One region of the Iodobacter sp. CM08 genome, then DNA from elsewhere that is predicted to be linked to it. Evidence: predicted binding sites of a transcription regulator. Region 1 holds the regulator's gene; each other region holds the start of a gene.

Region 1 (10,050 bases):
TCCATTGGCTTTGCGGTAGTCTTGCACGCGCGCAAAGATATCAGGATTGGCCGCCAGCGCTTGCTTATCAAATTTAACGATTTTTTCGATCTGATGCTCAATCGGCAAGCCGTGACAATCCCAGCCAGGCACATAAGGCGCGTCAAAACCGTCTAAAGTCTTGGCTTTGATAATGATGTCTTTTAAAACTTTATTAACCGCATGGCCAATATGAATGTCGCCGTTAGCGTAAGGTGGGCCATCGTGCAAAATAAATTTAGGGCGGTTTTGCTCTTTGGCTTTGGCCCGAATCGCTTGGTATAGCTTGTTGTCTTGCCAGTCTTTTAAAAAGCCCGGTTCGCGCTTGGCCAAGTCGCCACGCATAGGAAATGGCGTATCAAGTAAGTTAACTGGGTATTTATTGGCTGGTTTGTCTGACATGTTTATCTCTCAATGGTATTTAGTTAAGTGCTTTTAAAAAGGTCTGTAGGCTTGGGGATCACTTAGTTCACAGCAGTCAGGAGAGAAACTTCCCGTTTCAAGATGTTCTCAGTCTGCTCTGTGGTCTCATTTTTTCTCTGTGTCTACAGAACTTTTAGATTTTTCAGCCCAGCCTCGTGATGATCAGCAAACCAGTCGCGGGCATTTTGGCAGTCTTTTTCGATTTGTTTCACTAGGGTGGGCAAATCGATATATTTTTCTTCATCGCGCAATTTATGCAGGAAGTCTACACGTAGATGTTGGCGATAAATCTCGCGTTTAAAATCAAATAAATGCGCTTCTAATTTTGGGTAGGCATCGCCACCATGAATGGTTGGCCTAAAGCCTAGGCTTGCCACGCCTTGATAGGGCTTTTCTAGCCCATGCACTTCAACCACAAAAATGCCAAACAAAGGCGGGCGATTGTGTTTGATTTGAATGTTGGCGGTTGGAAAGCCCAAGGTGCGGCCAATTTTATCGCCATCCACTACGCGGCCCGCAATGGAATAGGGGCGGCCCAAATAGCCAGCGGCTAAATCCATATTTCCCGCTGCCAGCGCATTGCGCACGGCGGTAGAAGAAATACGCGTGCCTTGATCGGCAACGGTGGCCAAGCTACAGGCGCTAAAATCTGGGCTGGCTTGTAGTAGGGCAAAATCACCCGCGCGTTTGGCGCCAAAACAAAAATCGTCGCCCACAATCACATGCCGAGCATTTAAACCTTTTGCGAGGATTTGATCTCTAAAATCCAGCGCACTTAAGGATGAAAATGCACGGTTAAAACGCTGCACTATCACATAGTCAATATGGTGGCTTTTTAATAGCTCTAGCTTCTCGCGCAGGCTGGTGAGGCGAGCGGGGGCCGCATCTGGCGTAAAAAACTCACGCGGGTGCGGCTCAAAAGTGAGCACGCAGGTTTTTAGCCCGTGCTGACGGGCAACCGATTTTAATTCGGACAACATTGCTTCGTGGCCCGCGTGCAAACCATCAAAATTACCGATGGTAATTGCAGTAGGGGGAAGATGCGCGTCGGAAACGCTTCTGAAAACATGCATGCTTAAGCGCTTAGGCGGACTTTACGAAGCCGTAAATTGTAGCGGCTGGCGGACGTTTTGTCAGTTCGCTTGTGAATATGGCTGATATTTTGCTGTTTTTTGCTTGGCAGGCGAGGGGAAACCGGCTGTGTTTATTCAAAATTGGCACTATGGGGGTAGTGTTTCAGGCATGGAGGCGGGTTTGCTCTCGCCGCTAAATGGCCAGTGCTCGTGCATATTGCTAATGGTGGTATTGCCATTACGAATCAGAAGGTCGGAGTCTTGTAATAGCTTGTGTAAGCTTGGCCTGGTTTCTTGGAGTAATAAGCGCATCTCTTGCAGGCTGGCATTTGCATGTTCGCCGGTTTGTTCAAATTTGCTTAGGGTGGTTTGCAGTTTTTGTGTGCTAGCAAAGAGCTGTGTATCGGCACTTTGTGCAAGGTTTTTAAATTCGATCAGCGTGGTGTTGAGGTGGGCTAGGCTGGCGGGCAGTTTTTTCTCTGCTAGCCCTGTGCTGGCAATCAGTAGCTTATCGATTTGCTGACGCGTGCTGCGTAATTCATGCATCAGTTGCTGCGCTTCGCTTAGCGTGTGGTTCAGTTGCCCGTCGGGCGATTTTAAATGTGTTGCCAGACTTTGCATCTCTTCCAATAAAGGGAATAGCCGCTCTTTTAATTGAGGAACAAAATCGCTCATGTTGCTTGCGGGAATAAAAGTAATCATTGCGCCGTCGCTCAAGGGCGGGGTGGTTTTTTTGCTGGCCGTTATTTGAATAAAATGATCACCAAACAGCCCTTCGGCCATCAGGGCGGCATTTGAGTCTGGTTTAATCCAGCGTTGATATTCAGTTTTTATTTTTATTTTTACCTGCACATGTGCGTCTTCTTCTAGCGTGATTTCGGTGACATTGCCGATAGGAAGTCCAGACAGACGGATTGGCATGCCAACAAGCAGCGATTCAGCACTTTGGGTGTAAAAAACAAGGGAATAGCTGGGTTCAAACCAGCCTAGTGTTCGAATCAATATATACAGCAGCAGACCAGCAAGCAGTAGACCACCGCTTATAAATAAGCCGACTTGCCAGCGTTTATCTTGCTGTAAAAAAGTGCTTATTGTGGTGTTGCTCATTGCGTATGATTTATCCATCATTAAACGGATTTAGCTGCTGCTAGGTATTTGTTCTGCCAAAAATATCAAAGCGTCTTGTGTGCTCCAAGCCGCATCATTACTGGGGGCTTCAATATCATCGCTGAATACCCACCAATCGCAGTGTGCCAGCAGGGGTAGGGCGCGCTGATAAAGGTCTCTATCTACTTGTTTTAAGCCTAAAAACCAATCGTGATCAATCAGCAATATCTCTGGGCTTAGCAGTAGAGCCCGTAGTAGCAGCGCGACTCTGGTTTCGGTGTTACTTAAGTTTGCGGGCCTTGCAGCCAAGAGCTTTGCTGCGTTTTGCTCATTAATATTGAGTTGGCTGAGGATGGATTGCAAGTTTGTAAGTATTTCGGTGCTACTTTGGTTGTTCTGCCAAGACGGGATAAGCCAGAGGTTTTCAAGTACATTGATGTTGCTTAATAGCCCCCCACTTAAAGCAAGCAAGCCCCATGGACGTTTTAAGTATTTACGCAGTAAATAGCAGGCCTGATCTAAAGCTAAATTCCGCTCCCCGCTATGTTTGCAAAGGAGTAGCAGGCGCTGGGGAGCGTTGCTCATTTGAGTGAGCTTAATAGTAGGGCTAGCGCGGCATCTAGCGTTAGAATCGCAAGAATACTGAGTAAAACTGCCCGTGAAGAGAGCCTGGCAATCTCTGTACTTGCAGATGCGGCACTTAGGCCAAGTAAACAGGCCGACATGCTGGTGATGACGCCAAATAACAGGCTTTTTCCTAGCCCCGTCACGGCGGTGCTGAGGGAAAGGTGGCTTAAGCTTTGCCTGATTTCTGCAAGCACCCCCGATTGAGGGGTAATCAGCGCGCCACTTAACAGGGCTGCAGCCATAAAGTAGCAAAATAACAGCACGCAGCTTAATCCTGCGGCAATAATGCGCGGCTGGATTAAATACCCCCAAACGGAGATGCCGACCCGCTCTAGGGTGCGTAATTCGCCGTGTACTTTCATGGTGGATAATTCTGTGGCCATGGCCGATGCGCTACGCGCCGTAAAAATGAGCCCCACCATCAGGGGGCCTGCCTCTTGCATGGCGCTGATCATCAGTACATTCATCGCCTTAATACCACTTTGGCCAAAGTTGCCTTGTACCAAGGTAACGACCACCGCGCCAATGGCCGCGCCCGCTAAGCAACTTACGCCAAGAGATTGAACGCCAGAGAAATACAATTGGCGTAGCAGCACGCGATACATGGCCGCTTTAGGCCGTGCTTTGATTAGGGCAGACAACATGCGTGGCAAGATGTAATAAGAGGAAGTGTGAGTATAGAAAAGCAGGCTTATCTTGCTCAGTTAATGTATTTGCGCTATTAAGATTTTTGAAAGAACTGTATCAAAAACTGAGCTAATGCGGCGGCAGGTTCGATATGTGTCGGTAGCTGAAACGGATTAAGTTGAGGGTGAAAAGCGTGGTGGACTCGCCCTTGGCTGAGGGCTAAGTATTGCTGGCAGAGTGGATAGAGGGCTTGCCATTGCGTAGTTTGTAATTCAGCCAGCTTGCTTAAATCAGCCTTGGGTGATGGCTTGCCATTGGGGAAAATGACTTTCCAGCTTTCAATCAGTGGCTGCAGCATGATGTTTTGCAAAAGGGCTAAAAAGCTTGCCGCGCCAGGCCCTCCGGCGTGCAGCCAATTTGCTGATCCTGCGGGAGCAAGGGCATCTAGTAAGGGGGCTGCGTAAGCGAGGGCTGTAGGCTCGCCACTGGCGGCTAGCATCCAGCCCAATTGAGCGGCGCATTGAGGCTCGCCAACTAAGGCAAGGTCAATATGTTGCCATTTTTGTGAATGGGCCCAATGAGCACTGGATAAATAGTGTTCAACGCTCGCATGGCCTGCCGTAAGTAGCAGCCCGTCAGTGGGTAGCGTGGGGATTTGTGACTGCATGCCAATGGGGAGCAGCATAAGCTGCGGCACTGGCACGGTATTTAGCCTAGATTGCAAAGACTCCAAAATGGCCGCAGGGGCCAGAAAGAGGACTGGTCCAGATGGAGTCATAGGCATGGTGGCTTATTGTTGGCAGTTGTTAATTAATTGTTTGAGTGCGGGAGCATCAATGATTTCAATCAAACGGTTTTGTACCTTAATTAAACCATTTTCTTGGAATTTAGATAAGGAGCGGCTCACCGTTTCAAGTTTAAGGCCTAAATAACTGCCGATTTCTTCACGGGTCATACGTAAATGAAAGCTGCTGGCCGAGTAGCCACGGATTGCAAAACGCTGCGACAAATTAAGTAAAAACGCGGCAATACGCTCTTCAGCCTTCATATTGCCAAGTAAAAGCATAACCCCATGATCGCGAACGATTTCGCGGCTCATCAATTTGTAGAAGTGATGTTGTAAGGCGGGAATGCGGCGGCTGAGTTCTTCCATGTCGGTAAAGGGCAGCTCACAGACTTCGCTATCTTCTAAGGCAATGGCATCGCAAGTATGCTGGTCTGCACTCACCGCATCCATACCCATTAATTCGCCCGTCATATGAAACCCAGTGACTTGTTCGCGGCCGTCTTCTGAAATAACGCTGGCTTTAAAAAAGCCCAAGCGAATCGCAAATAGAGAGCGAAAAGGCTCACCCGCACGGTACAGCGCTTCACCCCGTTTGATGGGTTTGGATTGCGTGATCAAGGTGTCCAGTTCATGCATTTCATCAGCAGACAGCCCAATGGGTAGGCATAGTTCCCGCAAGCTACAGTTCACACAGCTTTGGCGAAGATGTTTAAGACTTAGGTCGCGAACTGGAATGTGGGGTGTCGTGTTCATGGGATCATTCAATCTATGTACTCGTTATCACCAGTTGCACGGATTTTGTCGCGACTGTGTTGATATCGATCAAGGTTATGGAAAATGAATATGGGCAAGCTGCACGCATACGTTCATAAGGATGAAACATGTTATTTCAGGATAATGCTACTGTATTACAGTCACTTGATTTTGACCGAGATCTAATTAGTCAGCATAGCGGCAAGGGGCCAAGGTATACATCCTACCCCACTGCGGACCGATTTGTTGCAATGGATGCTCAACGCTATGAGGAGAGTGTTCGTCAGCAACAACCAGGTACTGTGATTAAACCTTTATCTCTGTATTTTCATCTGCCTTTTTGCAATACGATTTGCTACTACTGCGCCTGTAATAAAGTCATTACCAAGGATCAAGGTAAGGCGGATCAATACCTAGATTATCTACTGAAAGAAGTGCAAATGCAGGCGGCATTATTAACGAATCGTGGGCGTGCCTCACAGCTGCATTTTGGGGGGGGGACGCCCACATTTCTGAGTGATGTGCAACTGACCCGTTTAATGGAGGGGATTCGCAGTCATTTTGATTTAAAAGCCGATGGTGAATTCTCCATAGAAATAGACCCACGTAAAGTGAATGCAACCACCGTGGCTTTATTGGGTAAAATTGGTTTTAATCGGATGAGTGTAGGGATTCAAGATTTTAATTTGGCGGTGCAGCAAGCAGTTAATCGAGTGCAATCGGAGGAAGAAACACGCGCGGTGATTGATGCCGCCCGTGCTAATGGTTTTAAATCAGTCAGCATTGATTTGATTTATGGTTTGCCGCATCAAAGCCAAATGACGATGTATCAGACAATAGAAAGGGTGCTCACTCTCCTGCCAGATCGCATCGCGCTATATAGCTACGCCCACTTGCCAGAGCGATTTAAACCCCAGCGGCGCATTGATGCTGGGCAGCTACCCACCGCAGAGGGTAAACTAGATATCTTACAAAGTAGTGTTAAGCAGCTGCTCGCCGCAGGTTATGTTTATATCGGCATGGATCACTTTGCTTTACCTAATGATGCACTAGCGATTGCGCAGCGTCGTGGCGCGTTGCATCGTAATTTTCAGGGGTATTCCACCCATGCAGATTGCGATTTGATGGCTTTTGGGGTATCAGCAATTGGCAAAGTAGGGCGTTGTTATTCGCAAAATGTTAAGGACTTAACGACTTATTACGCTGCATTAGATCAAAATCGCTTACCTGTTGAACGTGGATTAAGCGTAACGCACGATGATTTGCTCCGCGCTGCGGTGATTCAATCATTAATGTGCCAGTTTGAATTGAGTTTCCAACCGTTGGAGCTGTCCTATTTTATTGATTTTAAAAGTTATTTTGCAGAAGAATTAATGCTGCTTTTACCGTATCAAGAGGATGGTTTAATTGCCGTGTTGGATGATTCCATTGTGGTTTCTCCTCGGGGGCGTTTTCTAGTTCGCTCTATTGCGATGATTTTTGATCGTTATTTACGCCATGCGGCACCTGCGGGGCGATATTCAAAGTTGATATAAATAAATGCTTGAGTTTGACCTTTTTGCATTGTTTTTAGCGGGTCTTTTAGGGGGCGGGCATTGTGTTGGGATGTGCGGTGGGGTAGTTACGGCATTTAGCTTACAACTACCTGCAGGGCGACGTTGGCATTACCACCTAGGGTTTAATCTAGGGCGTATTTTGGGCTATTGCCTGATTGGCATGTTGGTGGGCGGGCTAGGCTCCTTGTCTAGCTTGCTTTCCTTGCAAGGCGTTAAAGGTGTCTTGTTTGTTGCTGCAAATTTATTACTGATTTTGCTCGGCGCGTATATGGCAGGATGGTCAATATTGATCCTGTATTTAGAGAAAGCAGGTCGGCCTTTATGGGGTAAAATACAGCCGTATATGCGGCTGTTTTTGCCGGTTAAACGCTGGTCAGATACTTTAATCGTGGGGGCATTATGGGGGTGGCTACCCTGTGGCTTGGTCTATACGGCGTCGCTAAATGCCTTAGCCAGCGCAAGCCCTTGGCATGGTGGTTTAATTATGTTGTCGTTTGGCCTTGGTACGCTACCTAATTTATTGCTGATGTCGGCCTTTATAGAGCCACTGCGCACCTTATTACGGCGCCCCTATTTGCGCTATTTTTTTGGTGGAAGTTTAATTTTTCTTGGCTTTTTTAGGATTTTCCAGTATTTATTTTAACGCGTTGCAGGGCTTCGTTTTTCTCAGCGCCAATCCACGTATAAAAAAATAAAAATAATTTTATATTGCGTTTTTGCAGTTGTTGTTTCTGATTAAAAGGAACTTTTAAAAAGATGCCTATCCCTATTTTGGTTGTTGATGATTCTGCTATGGCCAGAAAAATGCTAATAAAAGCCTTGCCTAAAAATTGGGATGTTGAAATTACACAAGCATGCAATGGTATTGAAGCACTAACAGCGTATCGAGCAGGCAAAGCAGATGTGATGTTTTTAGATTTAACCATGCCGCTACTTGATGGCTATGCGGTACTAGAGGCAATGCAAAAAGAGGGGCTGAATAGCTATGTGGTGGTGGTTTCCGCCGATATTCAGGTCAAGGCTCGTGAACGTGTTCGACAATTGGGGGCTGCGGCCTTTGTTCAAAAACCAGTGAAAGCTTCTGATATTGAGATTATTTTGCGCGAATATGGAATCGCTTTATGAACGAAGAATTGTTTTTGACCGAAGACCAAGCCGATGCGCTGCAAGAAATTACCAATATTGCGATGGGGCGTGCAGGTGCGCAACTTGCCCAAATTTTAGATACCTTTGTTAAATTATCAGTGCCGCGAATCAATATTATTCAAGCCGATTCAATCAGCCACAATATGCTACATATGATAGGCAGCAAAAGTGCCGCCACGGCAATCCGTCAGTCATTTAATGGCTCTTTGTCTGGTGAGGCCATGGTGGTGTACGATCAGCATGGCTGTAGAAATTTAGCTGATTTGATGGGCTACGATGGTGTGATTGATCGTACGGCCGAGCGTGAATTGTTGTTAGATGTGGGCAATGTATTGATTGGCGCTTGTTTAAATGGTGTGGCTGACTTATTAGGCGCATCTTTAGTTTTTTCTGCGCCCACCATTATGGCTGAAAATGTTGAAGTGGATCAGCTGATCAATACTAAACACCTGACTTGGAATTACGCTTTATTGGTGGAAGTACACTTTACTTTAGAAATTAGAGATTTTACTTGCCACTTACTCACCTTGATGCCAGAAGAATCTATTTTACGATTACAGCTAGCTATTGATGCGTTTATGGATAACATCTAATGCAACAAAGATTATGTGATTTTATTGTTAATGAGGTTGGGGTCGGTATTTTTTCGCTGGATCGCGAGTATCGTATTTTGCTCTGGAATCGCTTTATGGCTCAACATAGCGGAATATCTGCAGAGCAAGCGATTGGGGCTAATTTATTTGAATTGTTCCCAGAATTGCCGCAAAAATGGTTAAGCAAAAAGATTGAAAGTGTTTTTGTGCTTAAGAATTTTGCGTTTACTTCTTGGGAACAACGGCCATATTTATTTAAATTTCCCCATAATCGGCCTATTACCGGTGGGATGGATTTTATGCAGCAAAATACCACCTTTATGCCGGTAAGAAATGAGTCGGGAGAGGTGGATGCGGTAACCGTCAATTTATTTGACGTGACCGACAATGCAATTGCCCAAAATCTATTGCAAGAAGCAATGGGTAAATTGGAAGAATATTCCAATCGAGATGGTTTAACGGGAATTTATAATCGCCGCTATTTAGATACGCGCTTTACTCAGGAGCTAGAGCGGATGTCGCGTTATCAGGCGGCATTCTTTACCGTTATTTTGTTTGATTTAGATCGCTTTAAACAAGTCAACGATAACTACGGTCATGTGGCGGGCGATGAAGTGCTTCGCGTGGTGGCATCACGCGTGCTCACCACGCTGCGAGATACCGATATCTTTGGCCGTTACGGTGGCGAAGAGTTTATGTTGTTGTTGCCGCAAACTGATTTAGCAGGGGCGGAAATCGCTGCGGAAAGGATACGTGTGATTTTATGCGATCAACCGGTTCAGTTTGGTGAAACAAAAATTATAATTTCAGCAAGCTTGGGCTTATCTGAATGTCATTCTGGTGCGGCTGAGCCACAAAAAGTAATTGAAGAAGCCGATATGGCCTTGTATTTTTCTAAGCAAAATGGGCGAAATCGCGTCACGGTCTACTCGCCTGAGATAAATAGCTGATTTATCGCCGCAATACTGAGTAAAAAAGAGCCCTGCAGGGCTCTTTTTTTTGCACTCTTTTTATGGATTAGCGCTTGGCAAGTCAAACTTATTAGCAATCTACGCGTAATTTATTGAAATATTCAACTTGAGCTTGTCTATAAAGAAGCAAGTGGCCTGTGCTTGAGCTGCTTGCAAGTGAGGGGCCGCATTCGCTGAGCCACTCGTACGACATACACGGTGAGGAGAGGCGTCATGGATGTCTTCAATAATTTTGCTGCACGTTACGAGCGCACACGCGAAGAAGAAATGTCTCTTAGAGACTATCTAGAGCTATGCAAACATGATCAAGTTGCCTATGCCACGGCGGCGGAGCGTATGTTAATGGCGATTGGTGAGCCAGAGCTTATT
Region 2 (10,050 bases), on a different contig from region 1:
CTACCTTGATATTTTCATCAATAATTAAGCTGCTACCGCGTATGACTTGCTCGCGTAAATCTGCTTTAAACGCCGCTTCACGTAAAGTCCAAAGCAGGTAAAAACGTTCTTGAGATTCATCTGGCAAGGCATTTACCCAGTTTGCTTCGGCCTCGGCTAAGGCAAATTCAGCAAGTTTGGCGATATTTTTTTTATAGCGGCAGCTTTCTAGATCTAAGCCCACCCTTTCGGCGTTCACAGTTACGCCTAGATAATCCCCGCTATGCGAAATACTGCCGTGTAAATCAGGTGCTTTAAGCAAATAAGGGAAAAACTCGCCCTCCTCAATATCGCTCACGGCATAGCTGTCGCCCAATATGCGCTCTGCTGCTTTGGCCAACATCATCCGGCCCAAAATAAATTGCTGAGCGCGCAAGGGGGAATGGATGGTGGCGAGCTTAGCTTGGCTACTCGCCGATAGGGAGTTACTGGCGACGAGATCAACTGAGTGAATGAGGGTAAGCAGGACTTCGGCGTGCAGCATGCTAAAACTCGAGATGGTAGGCTGCTTATGATAAGCGCTTTGCTGGAAATTTATAGAGCGCTTTGCGCTGCGCCCTATCGTTAGCCGATTAACCTGCCTTGCCATCCGCCCTTGGCTTTAAATAGACTGGCATAAAGCGGCTGCCCCAGATAAGAAAAGCGGCTAAAGCACCTAAGGCTGCAGTGCAGAGCAGCGGTGTTTGCCATTGGCCAATAATATCGGCAAGGACACGGGCCAGAGTAACACCGTGGAGTAGGCAGTAGAGCGTCCAAGCCATGCGGCTAAGAAGTAGTGGCAGGCCGGCGTGGCCAAGGCTGACTCGGGTAGCAAAGCCCAGCAGCATGGTGCCAAAAAAGCCAATGGTCAGTGCATGTAGCGGAGCAAATCCTAAAATAGCCCAGCCGGCTAAGGCGGCAGCGTCTTGCACGGTGTAGAGCAGCATGGCGATGCCTGCCCAAGCAAACGCCAGATGCAGCATAGCTAATAAGCGGTTTTGCAGCGATGCAAATAGCCGCCAGCGCCAGCTGGTATAAAGCAGCAGGCCTGCAAACAGCGTATCCACACCAATACTATTATGCCCAGCCAGCTTAAACGCTGCATGGGCCCAAGCCAGCGCAAGCATGGCGTTAAGCAGCCAGCGCGGCCGCCAAGCGGTGTAATTAGCGAGCGCGTTGGCGGAGAAAAACGGCAGCATTCTATGGCTTACGGTTAAAAAAACCGGTAATAAGAATCCCCACAGGCCGATTTCTACCATGCTGAGCCAGCTATTGGTCGAGGAAAATGCCGCCCAAAACAGCGCAAATCCTTGCCCTAGCCAACCTAAGCCAAAGGCAAGGGCAATAGCGATGGCATGGCTGCGATCTGTGGCATGGCTGGCTAAGATTCGGCTAAACCATACCCAGCAGGCGGCTCCCCAGCTAAGGAAATGTAGCGCAATGCCTAAGATTAGCAATGAGGGCCATGCCAGCGCTGCAATCAGCAAGGCGCTGCCTAGGGCGTAGCCCAAGATAATTGGCACATACAGCGGTGCGCTTGGGCTGGCAACGTTTAGCCACTTTGGTCCTGCCGTATAAATAAAGCCCAACATAAACAGCGGAAAAAAACCATACAGCATCAGATAGCCGTGTAAAAAAATCGGCGCAATGCTGCTTGCCAGCGTGCTGCCCTTGGCTCTGAGTAGCATCTCGCTAGCCCACCAAGCAAGGCTGAGGATCAGTAAAAGCGTGCCGCTAAAAAAGCCGATGCGATGTGGGGCACTAAGGAAGGTTTTCATTTTTCAGTACCTTGCATACGTCGGTTTGCCATTTTCTGGCCCATGGTTGCCAAGGTGGCCGTATCGAGTAATTGTGCGGCATAGGGGTAGATGGCTGTTTCTTCTAGCTGGGCATGGGCTGAGTAGCGATTAGCAAAGTCCTCTGCTAAAGCCAGTGGTAATACCCCGCCCTTGCTAGCCGCTAGCGGTACTAAATAGCGTCGTACTTCTTGCCAGAGCAGGCCTAGCGTGGCGTGTTCGGCGCTGGTGGCCGCAATGATGGCTTGCAGCTCTGGTTGGCCGTGCTGGCTTAATAGTGGGAATAAATCGAGATCTTCGTCATCGTGGTGCAAGGGGGCTGCGATATCAAAATAACGCAGGATGCTTGCTGCTGCCTCTTGAGCTTTGGCATCTGCGCCGTTTTTAAGCAGGTGCAGAGCAAGCTTGTGTGTTAGAGCCGCGTACTGACGCACCCTGTCATGACAGGCGGTCAGCATGGCAATGGGTGTTTCAAATGTGACCGATTCGGATGAAAACAACATCATCTGTAGCTCCTAATAATTCCCGACTAATTTAGTCGGATTCTACTTGAGTAAAGCTGAAATTCTGTTGATCCACGGCAAATTATTAATAATTTACAATCTTACGTATGTTGGTAGAAATACTTATGTAGTTAATTGACAAGTACAAGATTCAAGTAAGTACATGCACGTTTACAAGCTATAATCACCGCCTTGTAAAAATACACATTGAGGCATTATGGAAGAGCAGGGCGCAGTACCGCTGCAGGGCAATGCAATCCAGCGAGCAAATATCAAGCCTTATGCGAATGAGCAGCGGCTGTTTATAATTATGGCGCTGATTTCTGGCTTGTGTTGGCTAGGGCTAACCATCGCTACTTTGGGAATTATCTGGATCATTATGCTGGTGCTGTATCTCATCGGCTTATTTGGTTTTTCATATTTTATTTCTTATGTGCGGGGTAATGGCGTACGCGTTACCGCAGAGCAATTCCCAGATTTACATGATCGCTTTGTAGCCTGCTGCCAGATTACCGGTGTAAGCAAGTTGCCAGAGTTTTATTTAATGACCGGCAATGGTGCTTTAAATGCCTTTGCAACACGTTTTTTACGCCGTTATTACGTGGTTTTATTAAGCGATATTGTGGATGCATTGCAGGATGATCCTGAAGCGCTTAACTTTTATATCGGCCATGAATTAGGTCATATTGCACAAAAGCATCTGGTTCATCACTGGTGGCTGGTGTTTGCAACGTGGATTCCTCTGCTAGGCACGGCTTATTCGCGGGCCAGAGAATACAGCTGTGATCAGTATGGCTTAGCTTGCAGCAGTAATAAGCAAAGCGCAGTACATGCGTTGGCAGTACTCGCTGCGGGGAGCACCCGTTGGAAAACACTGAATACCCAAGCCTATATCGCTCAGACTAAGGATACCGATGGCTTCTGGATGGCGGTTAATGAGCTGACTGCTGATTATCCATGGCTGTGCAAGCGCGTGGCGCGAATTGAAAAAGGCGAAGAAACCGTATTTCCACGGCGCAATATTTTTGCTTGGCTGATTTCTGCCACCATCCCCAATACCGGTTTTGGTCTGATCGGAGCGATGGTAGTTTATCTTTATCTGCTGCTGATTCTGGTACCGATCTCTATTTCTGCCTATAGCACATATCAAACTAAAGCACTGAATGCTAAAACCCGTGTTGAGTTAAGCCAAGCTTATGCTGCTGGCCATACTGCGGCAAATTTAGTTGGTCAGTTCTACGCAGAAAATGAATATGCTCCTGCTGATTTAGAAGCTTTGGGCTTTAAAAAACCAGCTAATGGCATTGTTAAAGATGTTGAACTGGATTCCGAATCCGTTGAAGTAACGGTGACATTGAATGCGCCGCATCAGGATAAGAAAATTATTCTGAGCCCATCGGCCAATGAGAATGGCCAGATTAGCTGGAGCTGCCTTGTTGCTGGCAAGGTTAACGCTGATGCGCTGCCAGATCATTGCGAACTTATTCCTGATGAAAATGATACAGAGCACACAGAAGATTCAACATTGTTAGGCAAGCTATTCCGCAAGCTTAAGTAAGCATAAAAAAGGGCCACTAGACATATTGTTTAGCGGCCCTTCTTTTATACTTAAAGCTATTTAAATATCTGCTTCAGCTTCATTACCACGCGCCTCTAGCCAAGCTTTGCGGCTGCTGGCCTCGGTCTTGCCCATCAGCATATGCATCAGCTCACGGGTATTGAGCGCTACATCGTCGTTAATGCCCACGCGCAGCATGCGGCGGGTATCAGGGTTCATGGTGGTGTCGAATAATTGCTCGGCATTCATTTCACCAAGCCCTTTAAAGCGGCTAATGCTCCATGCATTTTCACGCACTTTTTCGACGCGAAGCTTGTCTAAAATAGCCGTTAACTCGCCCTCATCTAGCGCATAAAATTTACGCGGTGGCTTGGCCTTGCCACTGCCAGCCACGTCTACACGGTATAACGGTGGCTGGGCCACATGAATATGCCCCGCTGCAATCAGCTGCGGAAAATGGCGATAAAACAGCGTGAGTAGCAGCACCTGAATATGGCTGCCATCTACGTCCGCATCCGACATGATGATGATTTTTCCGTAGCGCAGGCCAGATAAATCCGCCTTGCTATCCCCTAGCGTATGCGGATCAACCCCAATGGCAACCGCCATATCGTGTACTTCATTATTGGCAAAAATCTGGTCGCGATCGACTTCCCAAGTATTCAGCACCTTACCGCGCAGCGGCAGAATGGCTTGAAAATCCTTATCACGGCCTTGCTTGGCTGAGCCCCCCGCCGAATCACCCTCAACTAAAAATAACTCGCAGCGCTCGGTTTCATCCGATGCGCAATCGGTAAGCTTGCCGGGTAAAACCGCCACGCCAGAGGATTTTTTCTTTTCTACTTTTTGCGAGTTTTTTTGCCGCGCTTGCGCTGCACGGATGCACAGCTCAGCTAGTTTTTTAGCTAGATCAACGTGTTGATTTAGCCAAATTTCAAATGGTGAGCGCACCACGGTAGAAACCAGCTTTAAGCCATCACGGCTGGTTAGCTTATCTTTAGTTTGGCCTTGAAACTGTGGGTCTAGAATTTTGGCAGATAGCACAAACGAGCAGCGGCCAAATAAGTCTTCTGGCAGTACTTTTACGCCCTTAGGCAGCAGGCTGTGAAATTCAATAAAGGTTTTAACCGCCTGAAACACGCCATCACGTAAGCCTGACTCATGGGTGCCGCCGGAAGGCGTGGTGATCAGATTAACGTAAGATTCGCGGTTAACAGGGCCTTCATCGGTCCAAGTTAGCGCCCAAGCGCAACCTTCACCTAGCGAAAAGGTATCGTCAACCTGCTCGATATATTTCTCACCCTCAAAAATAGGGATGAGCTGGGTGTAACCCGCTACTTTTTCAGATAAATAACCGGTTAAGCCATCAGGGTAGCACCAGCTCTTATTGATCATTTCGCCATTGGCTTGCTCAATAGCTAGATTGACCACAAGGCCAGGCAAGAGCACGGCCTTGGATTTGAGCTGATGTTCTAAATCTGCTTGCGGAATCAGCGGCGAATCAAAGTATTTAGGATCAGGCTCAACATAAACGCTGGTTCCACTGTCTTTTTTAGCGCAGCTGCCTAGCACCACTAGCGGCTCAATCACATCGCCGCTACCAAATACTAAGCGGTGCAACTGACCATCGCGTTTGACTTCAACCTCTAAACGCGTGGATAGCGCATTGGTGACTGATACGCCAACGCCATGCAAGCCGCCAGAAAACGCATAAGCACCGCCGTCTTTTTTATCGAACTTACCGCCAGCGTGCAGCTGGGTAAACACCACCTGCACTGTTGGTACGCCTTCTTCTGGGTGTATTCCAACCGGAATGCCACGGCCATTGTCAGAAACGCGCACGCTTTGATTGCGATACAGCACCACATCAATTTTGGTGGCGTAGCCGCCCAAAGCCTCATCGGCCGCGTTGTCGATGACTTCTTGGCAGATGTGCAGTGGGTTATCGGTGCGAGTGTACATACCCGGGCGGTGCCGGACAGGATCAAGGCCCTTTAAGACCTTAACGGAGGATTCGTCGTATTTAGGAGTTGCCATGTTTCACGTGAAACCGATTACTAAAGTGCCTCGGAGTCTAGCAAGCTGAGACAAAATTAACTACCACAAGGCTAGATATAAAAAATCTAGGGTGGGCACAAGGCTTTATCGTGCCCACGCGGGCGATGGTTAAAAATCATGCAAATAAATACGTGGACACGGGGGCCCACCCTACATTACCTATCCTTCATCACCCGCCCAAGCCTCGCCGATATTGAATTGCTTCGGCAATATGGCTGGTGCTAATGCCGTCTTCTCCGGCTAGATCGGCAATGGTTCTGGCTACTTTCAACACGCGGTGGGTGGCGCGGGCGGAGAGCGATAGTTTTTGGATCGCGGTTTGCAGTAGGCCTCGGGCCTCGTTGTTTAAGGGGCAATGTTGTTCTAGTAATTTGCCGCTAAGCCGCGCATTGGGCGTTTGTTGCCGCGCTTCTTGTTTGAGGTGAGCCGCTGCCACACGTTGCCTTACTACGCTGGATAATTCCCCTGTGGCCGCGGCCAGCAGCGTACTTTCTGGTAATAATGGCACTTCGATCACTAGGTCAATTCTATCCATAAAGGGGCCGGATAATTTGCTTCGGTAGCGGGCAACTTGATCGGGCGTGCAGCGGCAGGCTTTCTTTGGGTGGCCCAAAAAGCCGCATGGGCAGGGATTCATGGCGGCGATCAATTGGAAATCGGCAGGGAAGATGGTTGAATGCGCGGCACGAGCAATATGAATTTTTTGGCTTTCTAGTGGCTCGCGTAAAACCTCTAACACCTTACGATCAAACTCGGGTAATTCATCTAAAAATAATACGCCGTGATGGGCTAAGGAGATTTCGCCTGGCTGCGGCACACTTCCTCCGCCCACTAAAGCCACCGCAGATGCGGTGTGATGGGGCGCTCGGTAAGCGCGAACTCCAAAGCGGCTGGCATCTAGACGCTCTCTACCTAGTGATTGAATTCTGGCGGCTTCTAGCGCTTCCAGCTCATTCATCTTGGGAAGCAAGCTAGGCAAACGCTGCGCCAGCATGGATTTTCCTGTGCCGGGAGGGCCAATTAAGAGCAGGCTGTGCCTACCTGCTGCGGCAATTTCTAGTGCGCGTTTGGCCTGTTGCTGCCCTTTTACCTCGCTTAAATCGAGCATGGCTGGTGGCGCTTCTATCGCCAGTGGCTGGGCGATAGGCAGTGGATCACTGCCTAGTAAATGACGGCAAACTTGCATCAGATGAGTCGCCGAAAGCACGCTGGCGCTGCTGAGTAAGGCGGCTTCTGCGGCGCTGGCGGCGGGTAAAATAAGCGTTCTATTTGCCGCTTGGGCAGCCCAAGCCATACCTAGCGCACCACGAATAGAGCGTAGTTCACCCGATAGCCCTAACTCGCCAGCGAATTCAAAATGATTAAGCTGCTCTAAAGGAAGCTGACCACTTGCTGCCAAAATGCCTATGGCAATGGGTAAGTCAAAGAGGCCTGATGATTTAGGTAAATCGGCAGGGGCCAGATTGACTGTGATACGTTGGTTGGGAAATTCAAAACCGCACACGGCGAGGGCCGCCCGAACCCGTTCACGGCTTTCTTTGACTTCTAAATCGGGTAAGCCTACCAAGTTAAAAGCCGGTAAACCGTTTGCCAAGTGGATTTCTACCAGCACGGCACTCGCTTCAATACCAATCATGGCGCGGCTATGGATAATGGCGAGTGACATTCAGCAAGCCCGTAATAAGATCCTTATAGTGTAGGCTCTGTTTTCAGATGTTTCTGAGACAGATCATCGGCGTTTACACCGCAGATGTATCCCATGGATGAACCGTATGCTGCTAGAGCAATTAAGCGAAGAGCCCGTCCCTTTGCCAGATTTTCGTAATTTTGGCGTTATTTTGCGTATTTTAGTCGTGGTGCATTTGGGGATGTTGGCTTACGTATTATTGGGTCTATCACGTTGGGAAGAGTGGCCATTAAGGCTGGGTGAGGCGGCAATGTGGGTGGAGCTGCCGCTATTAGGTACTTTATTAGGCTTGGCCTTAGCGGCGCCTTACTTAAAGCCGCTTTCTTTCCGGACTGGCATTGTCTTGGTTAATTTGCTGGCGATGTTGCTGGTGTACGGGCAAAGAAAAGTACTTACTTCTTTGCTGCTACCTCAGACTGGCTTGCTTCCTGCGCTGCTGTTTACCATGATGTTGGTAGTGTCTTTAATGCTTTACATGCGTTTGCGCTGGAAATCTTTGTCACCAAGGCTCACTGAAGCAAGATTGGCGGCGCTGCAAGCAAGGATCCGGCCACATTTCTTTTTTAATAGCTTAAATGCGGTGTTGTCATTGATTCGTCGTGAGCCACGGCGGGCAGAGCAAGTGCTAGAAGACTTGGCTGATTTATTCAGAGTGGTGATGGTGGATAAGCAGCAGCTGGCTAGTTTGAAGTGTGAACTTGAAATTGCTCGGCGTTATTTAAATATTGAAGCCGTGCGCTTAGGCGATAGGTTGAAGGTGGAATGGGATATCAGCGATGCGCCCTTGATGGCCGCCCTGCCCCCTTTGCTATTGCAGCCCTTGTTAGAAAATGCAATTTATTACGGCGTAGAACCTATATTGGAACCAAGCCCAGTTCAGGTTCGAATTTATCAGAAAGATACGCAAGTGCATCTAGTCATTAAAAATGCGTTACCACCCGTAGGTACGGTAAGCCAGCATCGAGGCAATGGCATGGCGCTAGACAATATCCGCCAGCGCTTATTGCTTCACTTTGATGCTGAAGCCAATTTAAGCACTTACGCGAATAACGACTATTATCAAATACATATTGTCTTGCCTTACCGGGAGATTCCCCATGGGAACACCATTGCGCCTTTTCCTTGTTGATGACGAAATCCCTGCCTTGCGCAGGTTACAAGATGTGTTGGCTGATGTGGCTGATGAATGCCCGCACGATGTTGTAGGCACCGCTACTAGTGGCATGGCAGCCCTTGCCGCGCTGGCAGAAGCCGATGCAGATGCGGTGATTGTGGATATTCAAATGCCACAAATGAGTGGTATTGAGCTGGCCAGAGAGCTAAGCCATTTCTCGCACCCTCCTGCGGTTATTTTTGCTACCGCATTTGAAGAGTACGGCGTTGCCGCCTTTGAAGTGCGTGCCGTGGATTACTTATTAAAGCCTATCCGTAAGGAACGGCTACTTTCTGCTTTGAAGCGGGTACAGGATATGCGTTCTGCTCGAGTTCAAGCCGAGCCTGCTAGCCATGCTCGCAGCCATTTCAGCGTTACAGAACGGGGCCGAGTGCATTTAATCCCTGTTTCTGATGCTTATTATCTTAAAGCTGAGCAAAAATACATCACGCTGCGCACAAGGGATCGTGAGTATTTGCTGGAAGATTCTCTGACCCGATTAGAAGAAGAGTTTGGCAATCACTTTGTACGCATACACCGTAATTGCTTGGTGGCGCGCGATATGATGTCTGGCTTTGAAAAATCCGCCATAGGCGGCAGCGAAGCACACTGGCAAGTGATTTTACGCGATTTACCAGAGCGCTTGGCAGTGAGCCGTAGGCAGCAGCACGTGATTAAAGAACTTAAAAAATTAGAAAGCGAAGGCCGTTAAAAGCACCGTTTGCTAGAGTCACTTGCTTGGCCAAGGTAAATCCCAAGGCGAGTCGATGGTGGCGAGTTGCGCTTCTAGCCCTTGAAAGGCAGATCCTGATTCTGGAGCCAGTAAAATTCGCTGCTGTTCTCCTTGATAATCAAAATCTAAAGCCCAAGCGTGTAAATAGCCACGATCTGCTGGTGTGCCGCCATAGCGCTCATCGCCCAAAATAGGGCTGCCCAAGCTTTTCAGGGCAACGCGTAATTGATGAGTGCGACCACTGAGTGGTCTAAGTACAAACAATCGTTGGCCCGTTTGCATATCTCCATAACTAAAAAATTGTGTGGCCGCTTTTAACTCACCATCACGACTTAAGCGCCAAGAGCCTCCCCTGCCTTTTTCCATTGCACCCTTGACCCAACCTTGTTTTTTGGATGGTTTTTTGTCAGAGATGGCTAGGTAATATTTATGAATACGATGCTCGGCAAAGGCGGTTCCAAAGTAGCGAGCGGCTGCAGCACTTTTGGCAAAAAGCAGTAAACCAGAGGTGAGTTTATCGAGCCGATGCACGGGCCAAAGTGGC
Region 3 (10,050 bases), on a different contig from region 1:
CTTCGGCTAGCTTTTTTAAGCTAGATAAATCACTGGCCGATTCCAGCAAGGCTTGCGAAGAAATCACCACCTCTTTACCCGCTGCCCGCAAGGTTTTAGCCAGCTCAAGCCAATCTGCACTGCGTAGCTCATGCCGACGCGAGCAAACTACCTCGCCCAGATAAATCACATCCACAGGCCAAGTCAGTGCCTCGGCATAAAAATCTAACACCTGCTGCTTAGGCCAGTAATAAAGGATGGGACCGAGGGAGAGTTTCATAAATACCTGTTAATAGAATATTACTAAATCTTTAAGCACAGCAAACACAAAGAGCACAGCGTTCTACAGAGAAAACTAAACACTATTACGCTTGTTTCTGTCATTCAGGCTTAGCATTTTTTTGCGCCAGTATTGGAGTGATAATTAAGCATCAACGCCACGGCCGATCATAAGCGCCCAGCGTTTGCTGATGCCCTTCTGATACCTTATCTAAAGCCGCCTGCCACGCAGGTTTAACTGAATAACGAGGGTCAGCGCTGGCATCAATAGCCATACGCAAGGTCTTGGTTACCTCCCCAACATAAGATGGGCTGCGCTGGCGGCCTTCTACCTTGATCGCCGCTACACCCATTCGCATTAGCTCCGGCAGGATAGCTAGCGTATTCAAGCTGGTTGGCTCTTCCATGGCGTAATAGGTATCCCCTGCCACCTCAAAACGCCCCTTACAAAGGGTTGGATAGCCCGCAGGCTCGCCCGCTTCAAAGCGATCAATCAATACACCATTCAAACGCGCATCCATACGATCACCGTGGTTTTCCCAGCGAACAAAGCTGGCTGGGGAGCACACACCGTGGGTATTGGGGGATTGCCCCGTTACATAGCTCGATAAAATGCAGCGGCCCTCAGCCATCACGCAGAGGCTGCCAAAGCCAAACACTTCAATCTCTACCACTGTATTTTTAATCACATATTCAACTTGCGGCAGCGTCAGTACGCGCGGCAGCACGGCGCGGCGCACGCCAAAGCATTCATGGGCTAAATTAATGGCTTCAAAATTAGTGGCAGAGCCTTGCACCGATAAATGCAGATGCAAATGGGGATGGGTGCGGTGAGCGTATTCCAACAGCCCTAAGTCAGCCAAAATAACGGCATCTGCGCCTAAATCAGCCGCCTTATCCACCGATGTGCGCCACTCGGCAACTCGCCCCGGCTGGGCATAGGTATTAATCGCGATCAGCACTTCACGGCATTTAGCGTGGGCGTAGCGCACGCCTTCCGTCAGTTGAGCATCGCTAAAATTAAGGCCAGCAAAGTTTCTGGCATTGGTGGCGTTTTTAAAACCCAAATAAACCGCATCAGCCCCTTGGTCGATCGCGGTTTTTAAGGCGGGCAGGCTGCCAGCGGGGCAAACAAGTTGTGGCAGGGCCATAAGCACCCCCGAATGATAAACATGGGGAGCTTAAATACATCTGACACCGTGCCTTTTAAGCTATATCAAACAAACGCCAGAATAACGCGCAGAAAAAAGCGTGCGTCTGCAAAAAGCAGCACCGCACGCCTTAATCAACCCACACACAGAGCGACCATGCCACAAAGCCCACACGCTTTATGACACTTATTCATCATACTGCATCGCAACATATTCTGCTTTAATCGAGATCAATTTCTCTGAAATAAGCCCAAAATTGCTAAAAAATAGTAAGAAAGGGCGTTTACCGCATTTTGTAGGCATTTGCTTCCCACTACGCACAAGGCATAGTGCCATAATTCCCAATTGGCAGACATGCGACTAAGGTTCATGCTGCATGACATTCCCGCTTGGGCACAAGCCAAGCAAGAGAAAACGAACAAACAAGGATGCTCAAAATGCAAATTGCAATGATTGGTCTCGGTAAAATGGGCGCAAATATGACTCGCCGCCTTGCCGCTGGTGGTGCCACCGTATTTGGCTTTGATGTAAGTGCTGAAACGCGCACCCAACTTGCCGCTGAACACGCCAATATCCGCAGTTTTGACTCCGTAGCCAGCCTGATTGCCGAATTGCCAAGCCCACGCGTGGTGTGGATGATGTTGCCTGCTGGTGAAATCAGCGAAACCATGTTTGGTGAGCTAACTTCATTATTAGCTCCAGGTGATTTGATTATTGATGGCGCAAACGCCATGTATAAAGATTCGCAACGCCACGCTAAAGAACTCAATGCCAAAGGCTTTAAGTTTATGGATGCGGGTGTATCAGGCGGCGTATGGGGCTTAGCTAACGGCTACACCATCATGATTGGCGGTGAAAAAGACGCGTTTGCGATGGCTGAACCTTTCGTCAAAATCTTGGCTCCGGCTTCCGATCGTGGCTGGATTCACGCAGGCCCGGCTGGCAGCGGCCACTATGTGAAGATGGTTCACAACGGGATTGAATACGGCATGATGCAAGCCTTTGCCGAAGGCTTTGCCCTCTTAGAAGCTAAAAAAGAGCTGAATCTTGATTTAGCTGCAGTAGCTGAAACATGGCGTCATGGCTCGGTGATTCGCTCATGGTTGCTCGACTTAACCGCCGACACCCTAAAAAACGACACCAAGCTAGAAGACATCCAACCTTTCGTACCCGATTCTGGCGAAGGCCGTTGGACTGTACTAGAAGCCGTAGAGCTAGGCGTTCCTGCTCCAGTGATCGCAGCGTCGCTATTCCAGCGCTACACCACCCAAGGTAAAGGCGATTACGTGGCTAAATTGCTATCCATGATGCGCAATGCCTTTGGCGGCCACCATGTAGCTAAGAAGTAAACGGCTTTAAGGCACTAAAAATAAACCCCGTCTTTTTAAAAGGCGGGGTTTTGTTTTTTACATGGGGGCCTCGAAAAGCCTATATTTCTAAATAAGACAAGGCGCGTATTAAAAAAATCGACGCTGCATATGCGTTGATATGTAAGGAGGTTTTTTTAATGCGCAACGCAGTATTATGAGACCAGATGGGTTTTTCGAGGTTCCCATAAATCCTTCAGCATAAAAATCTCGCACGAGTGATGGCCGGTGTCGCCCATAGCCTCAGCAATTTGCCTAAAGCCCATTTTTTTATACAGGGCGAGCGCTGCCGGTAAGCTGGCCGTGGTTTCCAGATAGCACTGCTGATACCCCGCCTGCTTTGCAAAATCACAGGCAATATTAAGCAAACGTTGGCCAAAACCTAAGCCTCGGCTACTGCTTAATAAATACATCTTTTGTAACTCGCATACTGATCCCACAGCGCCCGCTAGCGGAGCAATACCTGCACCACCAAGTAGCTCACCAGCATCCTTTTGAATTACCCAATAAGCAGCGCCTGCCTGCTGATAGCATGGATAAAGTTGATCCAAATACGGGTCTGCCACGCCATAACCCTGAGCCGCGCTCAAGCCGTGCTCTGCCGATACTTGGCGAATCACCGCCGCTACGCCCTGATTATCCGCCTCTAACATTCGGCGGATTTGATAGCCTTGCTGGGCACGGGCTTTGACTAAAGCTTGCCGATACAAAACTAAACCCGCCTCCAAAGCCTGCTGCTCGGCGTGGCTTAGCTGCTGTAAAACCTGATTAATTTCGCCATCATATTGCCCATGCACCGCCTGTAATAGCTCTTTACCCATCAGGGTTAGCACGGCCTGCTTACTTCTTTTATCACTGAGATGCGCCTGCCACTCAATCAAACCCTGCTCTAGCATTGTTTGTAAAACTCGGCTGGCGTTGGATTTATCAATGCGCAAGCGCTCGACCAATTGCAAACTTGTGAAGCTAGCGCTTTCCAGCTCAATCAAAATATGCGCCTCAACGGGGCTGAGATCGACCTTTCCACATTTTTTAGCAAACACACCTAATTCACGAACAATATCCCGCGATACGGCCCTTAGCGCTCTTGAATTCATGCCAATCTCAATATAGTTGTTTTTTACAACTATATTGAGGACTCAATCACTTGGCAAGCATTACTTAATGCTGCATTTTTTTACATCTCGCTTACCCCAATATATTTTAAAAGCATAACTGCGTAGATTCAAAGCCAAACCATCCACTCAAAGACTCGCCATGCCCAATCCAATTCGCACCGCCATTACGGCTTTATTTATTGCTGGATCGGCTTTAAGCCACGCTAATAGTTTGGTGTTAGAAGCCGCAACAATGGATAGAGCGGCCGATCCATGCAGCAATTTTTATCAATTTGCCAATGGTAAATGGCTGGCCGAGCATCCCATTCCGGCAGACCGAGCAAGCTATGGGGCGTATGACGAGGTGGCTGAAAAAAATCTGGATGCGCTTAAAAAGATTATTGAGAAGGCTGCACAATCCACCAGCCCCAATCCAGTGGCGGATAAAGTAGGTGCATTTTATTTAAGCGGAATGGACGAGACGGCAATAGAGGCGGCTGGTGCTCAGCCGCTGGCTGAGCGGCTAAGCCAAATTGCGGCAATCAAAACAAGGCAAGATTTAATTCGCACCATCGCCCAATTGCATAGCGAGGGCATTAATCCCTTATTTGATTTTAATATCAATCAAGATGCAAAGAACTCTCTGCGCTATATTGTCGATTTATCGCAGGGCGGTTTGGGCCTGCCAGACCGAGATTATTATTTAAAAACGGATAGTAAAAATAAAACCATCCGCCAGCAATATAAAGCCCACTTGGTTCAGGTATTTGTCCTACTGGGGGATAAGCCTCAGCAGGCTGAAAAAAATGCTATTCGTATTCTTCGTTTAGAAACTGGCCTTGCCCATGCTTCAATGACGAAGGTAGAGCAGCGCGATCCTGAGGCGACTTATCATCTGCTCAGCGCAAAAGGCTTGCAAAAACTCAGCCCCAACCTGGCATGGCGCGATTACTTTGAAGAATTAAGCATTGCTGTGCCGCATGATATGAATATTGCCCAGCCTAAATTCTTTAAACATATTAACCATATTATTAACACCGTATCTTTGGATGACTGGAAGGTTTATTTGCGCTGGCATCTAGTCCATAACCGAGCTAAATATCTTTCCTCAGCTTTTGTAAATGCAGATTTTGATTTTTATAGTAAAACCTTATCTGGGGCAAAAGAATTAAGGCCGCGCTGGAAGCGGGTATTAAAAAGTGTAGATCAAAATTTAGGTGAGGCATTAGGTGAGCTTTATGTCGCTGAATACTTCAGCCCAGCAGCCAAAGCCGAAGCTTTAGATATGGTCAGCAATATTAAATATGCTATGGCTGAGCAAATTAAAACGCTGGACTGGATGAGTTATGCCACCAAGCAGCAAGCTTTAAAAAAACTGGATAAAATCGCCGTTAAAATTGCTTATCCAGATACTTGGCGAGATTACAGTACTTTGCAAATCAGTAAAGAATCTTATGTGAGCAATATTAAACACGGCCATGAATTTGAATTCAAACGCCAGCTTGCCAAATTAGGTAAAGAAATTGATAGAAATGAATGGGGAATGACGCCTTCTACCGTCAATGCTTATTACAACCCAAGCATGAATGAGATTGTGTTCCCTGCGGGCATTTTGCAAGCGCCGCTGTTTCATATAGGGGCAGATACCGCTAGCAATTATGGTAATACCGGTGCCACCATCGGCCATGAATTAACCCATGCATTTGATGATGAAGGCAGCCAATTTGATGGCGATGGCAATTTAAAAAGCTGGTGGAGCAGCGATGATAAAAAGAACTTTGCAATTAGAGTGAGTAAGATTGCTAAGCAATTCGATGAATTTAATCCCATCGATGAATTACATATCAATGGCAAACTCACCGCTGGCGAAAATATCGCCGATTTAGGCGGTTTAAAAATTGCCTTTATCGCATTACAGAAATCGCTGGCGAGCAAACCACAGCCGGAAAAAATAGATGGATTAACGCAGGAGCAACGCTTCTTTATTGCTAATGCACAAAGCTTTAGAAACAATGTTCGCAATGAAGCCTTGCGTATGCAAATACTGACCGATCCGCATTCACCAGATAAATACCGTGTACTTGCCCCCACCGCCAATATGCCAGAATTTGCCGCCGCATTTTCTTGCGATAAAGCGGCATTAAGAAGCGAAGATAAACGGGTGAATATTTGGTGATGATGGGCTAAAAAACTAACCTTTTGTTGCTTAGGGTGGGCGCGTGTTTGTGCCCACGGGTAAAGATTGACCTGATTATGTCTCTTGCTTATTTTTTGTCGTTGGCCTGAGATAGTGCTAACGCGTAGGGGCGCTGCTTGCTGCGCCCTCGCTGAAAAGGGCGCAGCAAGCAGCGCCCCTACAGGACATTGACCTGCATGTCATATATGGCTTTGTTTGAGCAAGAGGGATAATCAGGAAGATTGATGTGGCTACATGTGGGCACAACATCGTGCCCACCCTACATGTTTAATCCTTCTCTTCCCTAGCTGCTGCCGCGCGCAGTTTATCTTTTTTACTCATCCTTACCCCCTTAACTCCACCGCTATTCGGCACGGCAGACGCACTAGTTTGTAGGGGTTCAAAACCTGCGATCACTTCTCTAACAAGGCGAATATGCGTGCGGCTTTCTATCAGGCGGAAATGCGTTTCAGTGGCGGCGGCAACAAAGCTGATTGCGCAGCCACTTGCACCATTGCGGCCAGTGCGGCCAATGCGGTGGGTGTAATCAATGGGGGATCTGGGCAGATCGTAATTCACCACAAAAGCCAGCGCATCGATATCGATACCTCGGCCTGCCAAATCGGTGGCGACCACCACTTGCAAATTGCCTGATTTAAACTCGGCTAACACTTGATTACGCCTTCCTTGGCTAAACTCGCCGTGAAATGGCGCGGCGTTAATGCCTTTGGCGTAAAGTTGATTTGCAAGTAGCTCGGCCCCCTGCTTGCTAGCCACAAACACCAGCACCCGTTGCCCACCATTGTCTTGAATCAGCTGAGCCAGTAGCGCTGTGCGAGCATGGGCATCGACGCTGATCGCGCGCTGCAAGATATCCGGCTGGTTGATCTCGGTGTTTTCAATCGTCACGCGGCTAGGCTGATGCAAAATCCCCTCGGCCAGCGCTGTTACTTCGTCAGGAAAAGTCGCCGAGAAAAACAGACTCTGGCGCTTAGCCGGCAACAGCGCCAAGATGCGGTTAATTTCGGCAGCAAAGCCCATATCTAATAAGCGATCGGCCTCATCCAGCACCAGGGTATTAAAGAACTCGAGCCGAACCGAGTTCTTATCGATTAAATCCAGTAAGCGCCCAGGCGTTGCCACCAGCACATCGGCCCCACCACGCAGCTGCATCATTTGCGGATTAATCGCCACCCCGCCAAAGACCGTCACCAGCTTGATAGGCCGAGTCATTTTGCCTAAAGCCGCCAGCAAGCCTTTGATCTCGTCCCCAACCTGCACCGCCAGCTCACGCGTGGGTACCAGAATCAGCACCTTGCTACTGCCCGTCGTCATAAGATGCAGCAGCGGCAAAACGTAAGCAGCGGTTTTACCCGAGCCCGTGGCCGCCTGCGCCAAAACATCCTCTCCCCATAGCACAGCAGGAATCACCGCCGCCTGCACAGGCGTTGGAGTGATATAGGATTTTTTGCTAGCAGCAAGTAAAACGGCGGGTGATAGCCCCAGAGTGGCAAAGGACATGATGGGCCTTAGATAATATTTCTGACGGGTGCGAAGTATAAGCGAGATGGCGGGAGCTGTCCTTGTGGATAGGACAGGATGCAATGTAGGGTGGGCACGTCTTTGTGCCCACGCGCATGAGTACATAGAAGAAAACGAGCCTCGGGCCTCATACTTAAGCATTTATGTTGGAAGGTGAATCCCCAGCCTTAATCCGCCAAGCCGTAATGGTAAATTGGGGTGTAAAACCCAATTTTTCTGCGACTTTAATACTTGCAGAGTGATCATGGGCAACTCGATATCTGGGAATTAAGCCACGGCTAAGAATAAGCTCGCAAAGGCGCGATACCACCGTAGTCGCCAGTGCCCCTTGTCGTGCACCTGGGTTCACTAAAACCGTGATGTCCGCAATTAAAGGCGATAGTTTTAATGGCACATAACGGGCAATGGCCTGTATTGCACCATCCGCCACAAGGGCAACGGCCTCGTCATCTTCCAAATCTAAAACATCAAGATCTTCTGCTGTTTGCTGACGTAAAAAATCAGGTAGTAATTCTTTAAATAGCAGCGAGCTTGAATTTAGACATTGAATACTATTACTTATGCACTTAAACGAATTGATTTGATTGTTGGATTTCGGGTAATAGTCAATATCACGATATTGCTCTACAAACCCTGCCGCTAGAATTGCGGCATCAATCAACATGCGATTTTTATTTAAATCGATTGAAGCAAGCAGTGGCAGCGTTTTCTCGGGTAGTGCAAGCACCTGTTTACCATTGGCTAAATGCGTAAAATGGAAAATAGACTGCTCGCCTGATTTGGATAAATAATGCCCAGCATGGCTAATTGCGTGCTTAGAGCTAAGCATTTCTGCATTTGTTAGCCCTAGGGCCGATTGCCAAAAGGCCAAGCTATGCTGTTTTAACTCAAGGCATGTAGATTGGCTATTTATTGGCATTAGAGAAATCCAGTAAATTAATGAACGATATTTTTCATCTTAAGCCATGTATTCCATGATTCATCTTCCAATTCATAGGCACCGCGCGACTCCTTCCATACAATGCCACGCTCTCGTAAGGCATCCAAAGCCGTCTGAATAGACCCTGTTGATAGGCCTTGAGCTACCGCACCATATTCAGCCATTGAGCTGGCACTGAATGGGCTAAATTGGCCATGCTGAACCGACATCACCCGAATAATCGCCTGCTGTAATGCCGAAAGAGATGTGTATTCATTTTCAATTTCAGCCCAAATTCTACTTTGTAATAAAGTGCCACCCGCTTGAATTTTTTGATTCAAGTCAGGAGCAGACTGCATCTCCAAAGCAACATCACTAATAATACTGCGTAAAAACTCAGGTCGATAGCCCACTAATTGAAAGGCATCCCAAACGGCATTTGGATCTAGCTGATTATCCGAAGCCAAACTCTTATTAATGTGCGCGGTATATCCATCGGTAAACTCACGATTCAACATTGGAAAATCCATCACACTTGAGCCAAAAAATGGCATTTTGCTGCTCATCACCAAATGAGCCAACTTATCGCGATTTGATCCAGTAAAAACCAGCATAAGTTTGGGCGCATCATTGCTATTGTTCATGCCATCGCGAGCTGCTTTTAAGGCAAACATACTGGCCTCACCTTCTTTACTAATCAAGGCGTGCTGAGCTTCATCAACAACTAAAAGAATTGGTTTTTTGGTGAGTTGGTAAAGGAGCTGCAATCCTTGAAATAGTGTCATCCCTTCAGGCAAGCCAATGGCCTGAAAATCAAAAGAAAACCCAGCAACACTAAATTTACTGAGGCCGGTTGATTTAGCTGCCTTAGCCACGGCTCCTGACTCCTGATAGATCGTCTCTTTCACCACATCGGCGATCAGCTCCGCAGGATCCCGAGATCGATCCGACCATAAATCAATGTAAACAGCCAGCCAACCTCGCTGTTTTGCCTCTGGCAGCAAATCTTCACGTAAAAAAGTGGTTTTTCCAACCCTGCGCTTTGCTGTTAGAAATAAGCCAGATCTTTTATCTACCAAGCTATCCCCTTGGAGCGCATCGCAATACATCTCTGCCACTTTTGGGCGTCTATAGCTGTAGATTTTCATCACTATTACCTTTAATTATCAATATTTCATAAATTATGATTTTTTGATAATTGTAGATAATTGAGCGCTCCACCACAAGCCAAAGCTGATGAAATCAAAAGGAAAGTAAATCAAGCTAACCCCTTTAGACTCACCGCAAAACAATACGCCGCCATCCCAATATGGGTATGGCGGCGTATTGTTATGGGTCGCGGGCGTTGCCCACGCGCATTCCATCAAACTGTAATTTCTTCCACGCGGTGGCAAGCCACTAAGCGGCCTTCGATTGGGCGCAGTTTGGGTACTTCTTTGCGGCAATGGTCGGTGGCAAAGGGGCAGCGGGTGTTGAAGGCGCAGCCTGTTGGCGGGTTGAGCGGTGAAGGCAGCTCACCCAGTAATTTGACTTTAGAGCC

Evidence for each region. The regulator FNR, encoded in region 1, switches genes on or off when oxygen is low (the NO sensors DNR and NnrR bind a similar motif). The targets are predictions, from matches to a motif close to TTGATNNNNATCAA.
Region 2: R6242_RS17595 (hemerythrin domain-containing protein) is a predicted target of FNR. The motif match lies at 2,385-2,398, and genes of this name have one in related genera.
Region 3: gnd (phosphogluconate dehydrogenase (NAD(+)-dependent, decarboxylating)) is a predicted target of FNR. The motif match lies at 1,630-1,643, and genes of this name have one in related genera.

The regions. Positions count from the first base shown of each region.
Region 1 is NZ_JAWQUO010000006.1:69,415-79,464, reverse strand. Features, by position in the region: gene ileS (isoleucine--tRNA ligase) at 1-420, opposite strand, end outside; gene R6242_RS04755 (bifunctional riboflavin kinase/FAD synthetase) at 564-1,514, opposite strand; gene R6242_RS04750 (MlaD family protein) at 1,662-2,621, opposite strand; gene R6242_RS04745 (hypothetical protein) at 2,652-3,206, opposite strand; gene R6242_RS04740 (ABC transporter permease) at 3,203-3,892, opposite strand; gene R6242_RS04735 (hypothetical protein) at 3,970-4,653, opposite strand; gene fnr (fumarate/nitrate reduction transcriptional regulator Fnr) at 4,666-5,415, opposite strand; gene hemN (oxygen-independent coproporphyrinogen III oxidase) at 5,544-6,950, shown strand; gene R6242_RS04720 (sulfite exporter TauE/SafE family protein) at 6,955-7,614, shown strand; gene R6242_RS04715 (response regulator) at 7,728-8,096, shown strand; gene R6242_RS04710 (chemotaxis protein CheC) at 8,093-8,710, shown strand; gene R6242_RS04705 (GGDEF domain-containing protein) at 8,710-9,660, shown strand; gene R6242_RS04700 (PrkA family serine protein kinase) at 9,895-10,050, shown strand, end outside.
Region 2 is NZ_JAWQUO010000036.1:1,346-11,395, forward strand. Features, by position in the region: gene R6242_RS17585 (4'-phosphopantetheinyl transferase family protein) at 1-523, opposite strand, end outside; gene R6242_RS17590 (NnrS family protein) at 612-1,796, opposite strand; gene R6242_RS17595 (hemerythrin domain-containing protein) at 1,793-2,320, opposite strand; gene R6242_RS17600 (M48 family metallopeptidase) at 2,535-3,875, shown strand; gene parE (DNA topoisomerase IV subunit B) at 3,936-5,912, opposite strand; gene R6242_RS17610 (YifB family Mg chelatase-like AAA ATPase) at 6,103-7,599, opposite strand; gene R6242_RS17615 (sensor histidine kinase) at 7,706-8,749, shown strand; gene R6242_RS17620 (LytR/AlgR family response regulator transcription factor) at 8,718-9,485, shown strand; gene R6242_RS17625 (TIGR01621 family pseudouridine synthase) at 9,504-10,050, opposite strand, start outside.
Region 3 is NZ_JAWQUO010000019.1:22,257-32,306, reverse strand. Features, by position in the region: gene R6242_RS12365 (U32 family peptidase) at 1-259, opposite strand, end outside; gene R6242_RS12360 (ubiquinone anaerobic biosynthesis protein UbiU) at 411-1,409, opposite strand; gene gnd (phosphogluconate dehydrogenase (NAD(+)-dependent, decarboxylating)) at 1,847-2,758, shown strand; gene R6242_RS12350 (bifunctional helix-turn-helix transcriptional regulator/GNAT family N-acetyltransferase) at 2,932-3,873, opposite strand; gene R6242_RS12345 (M13 family metallopeptidase) at 4,034-6,049, shown strand; gene R6242_RS12340 (DEAD/DEAH box helicase) at 6,338-7,570, opposite strand; gene R6242_RS12335 (GNAT family N-acetyltransferase) at 7,725-8,510, opposite strand; gene R6242_RS12330 (hypothetical protein) at 8,528-9,658, opposite strand; gene R6242_RS12325 (peptide ABC transporter ATP-binding protein) at 9,874-10,050, opposite strand, start outside.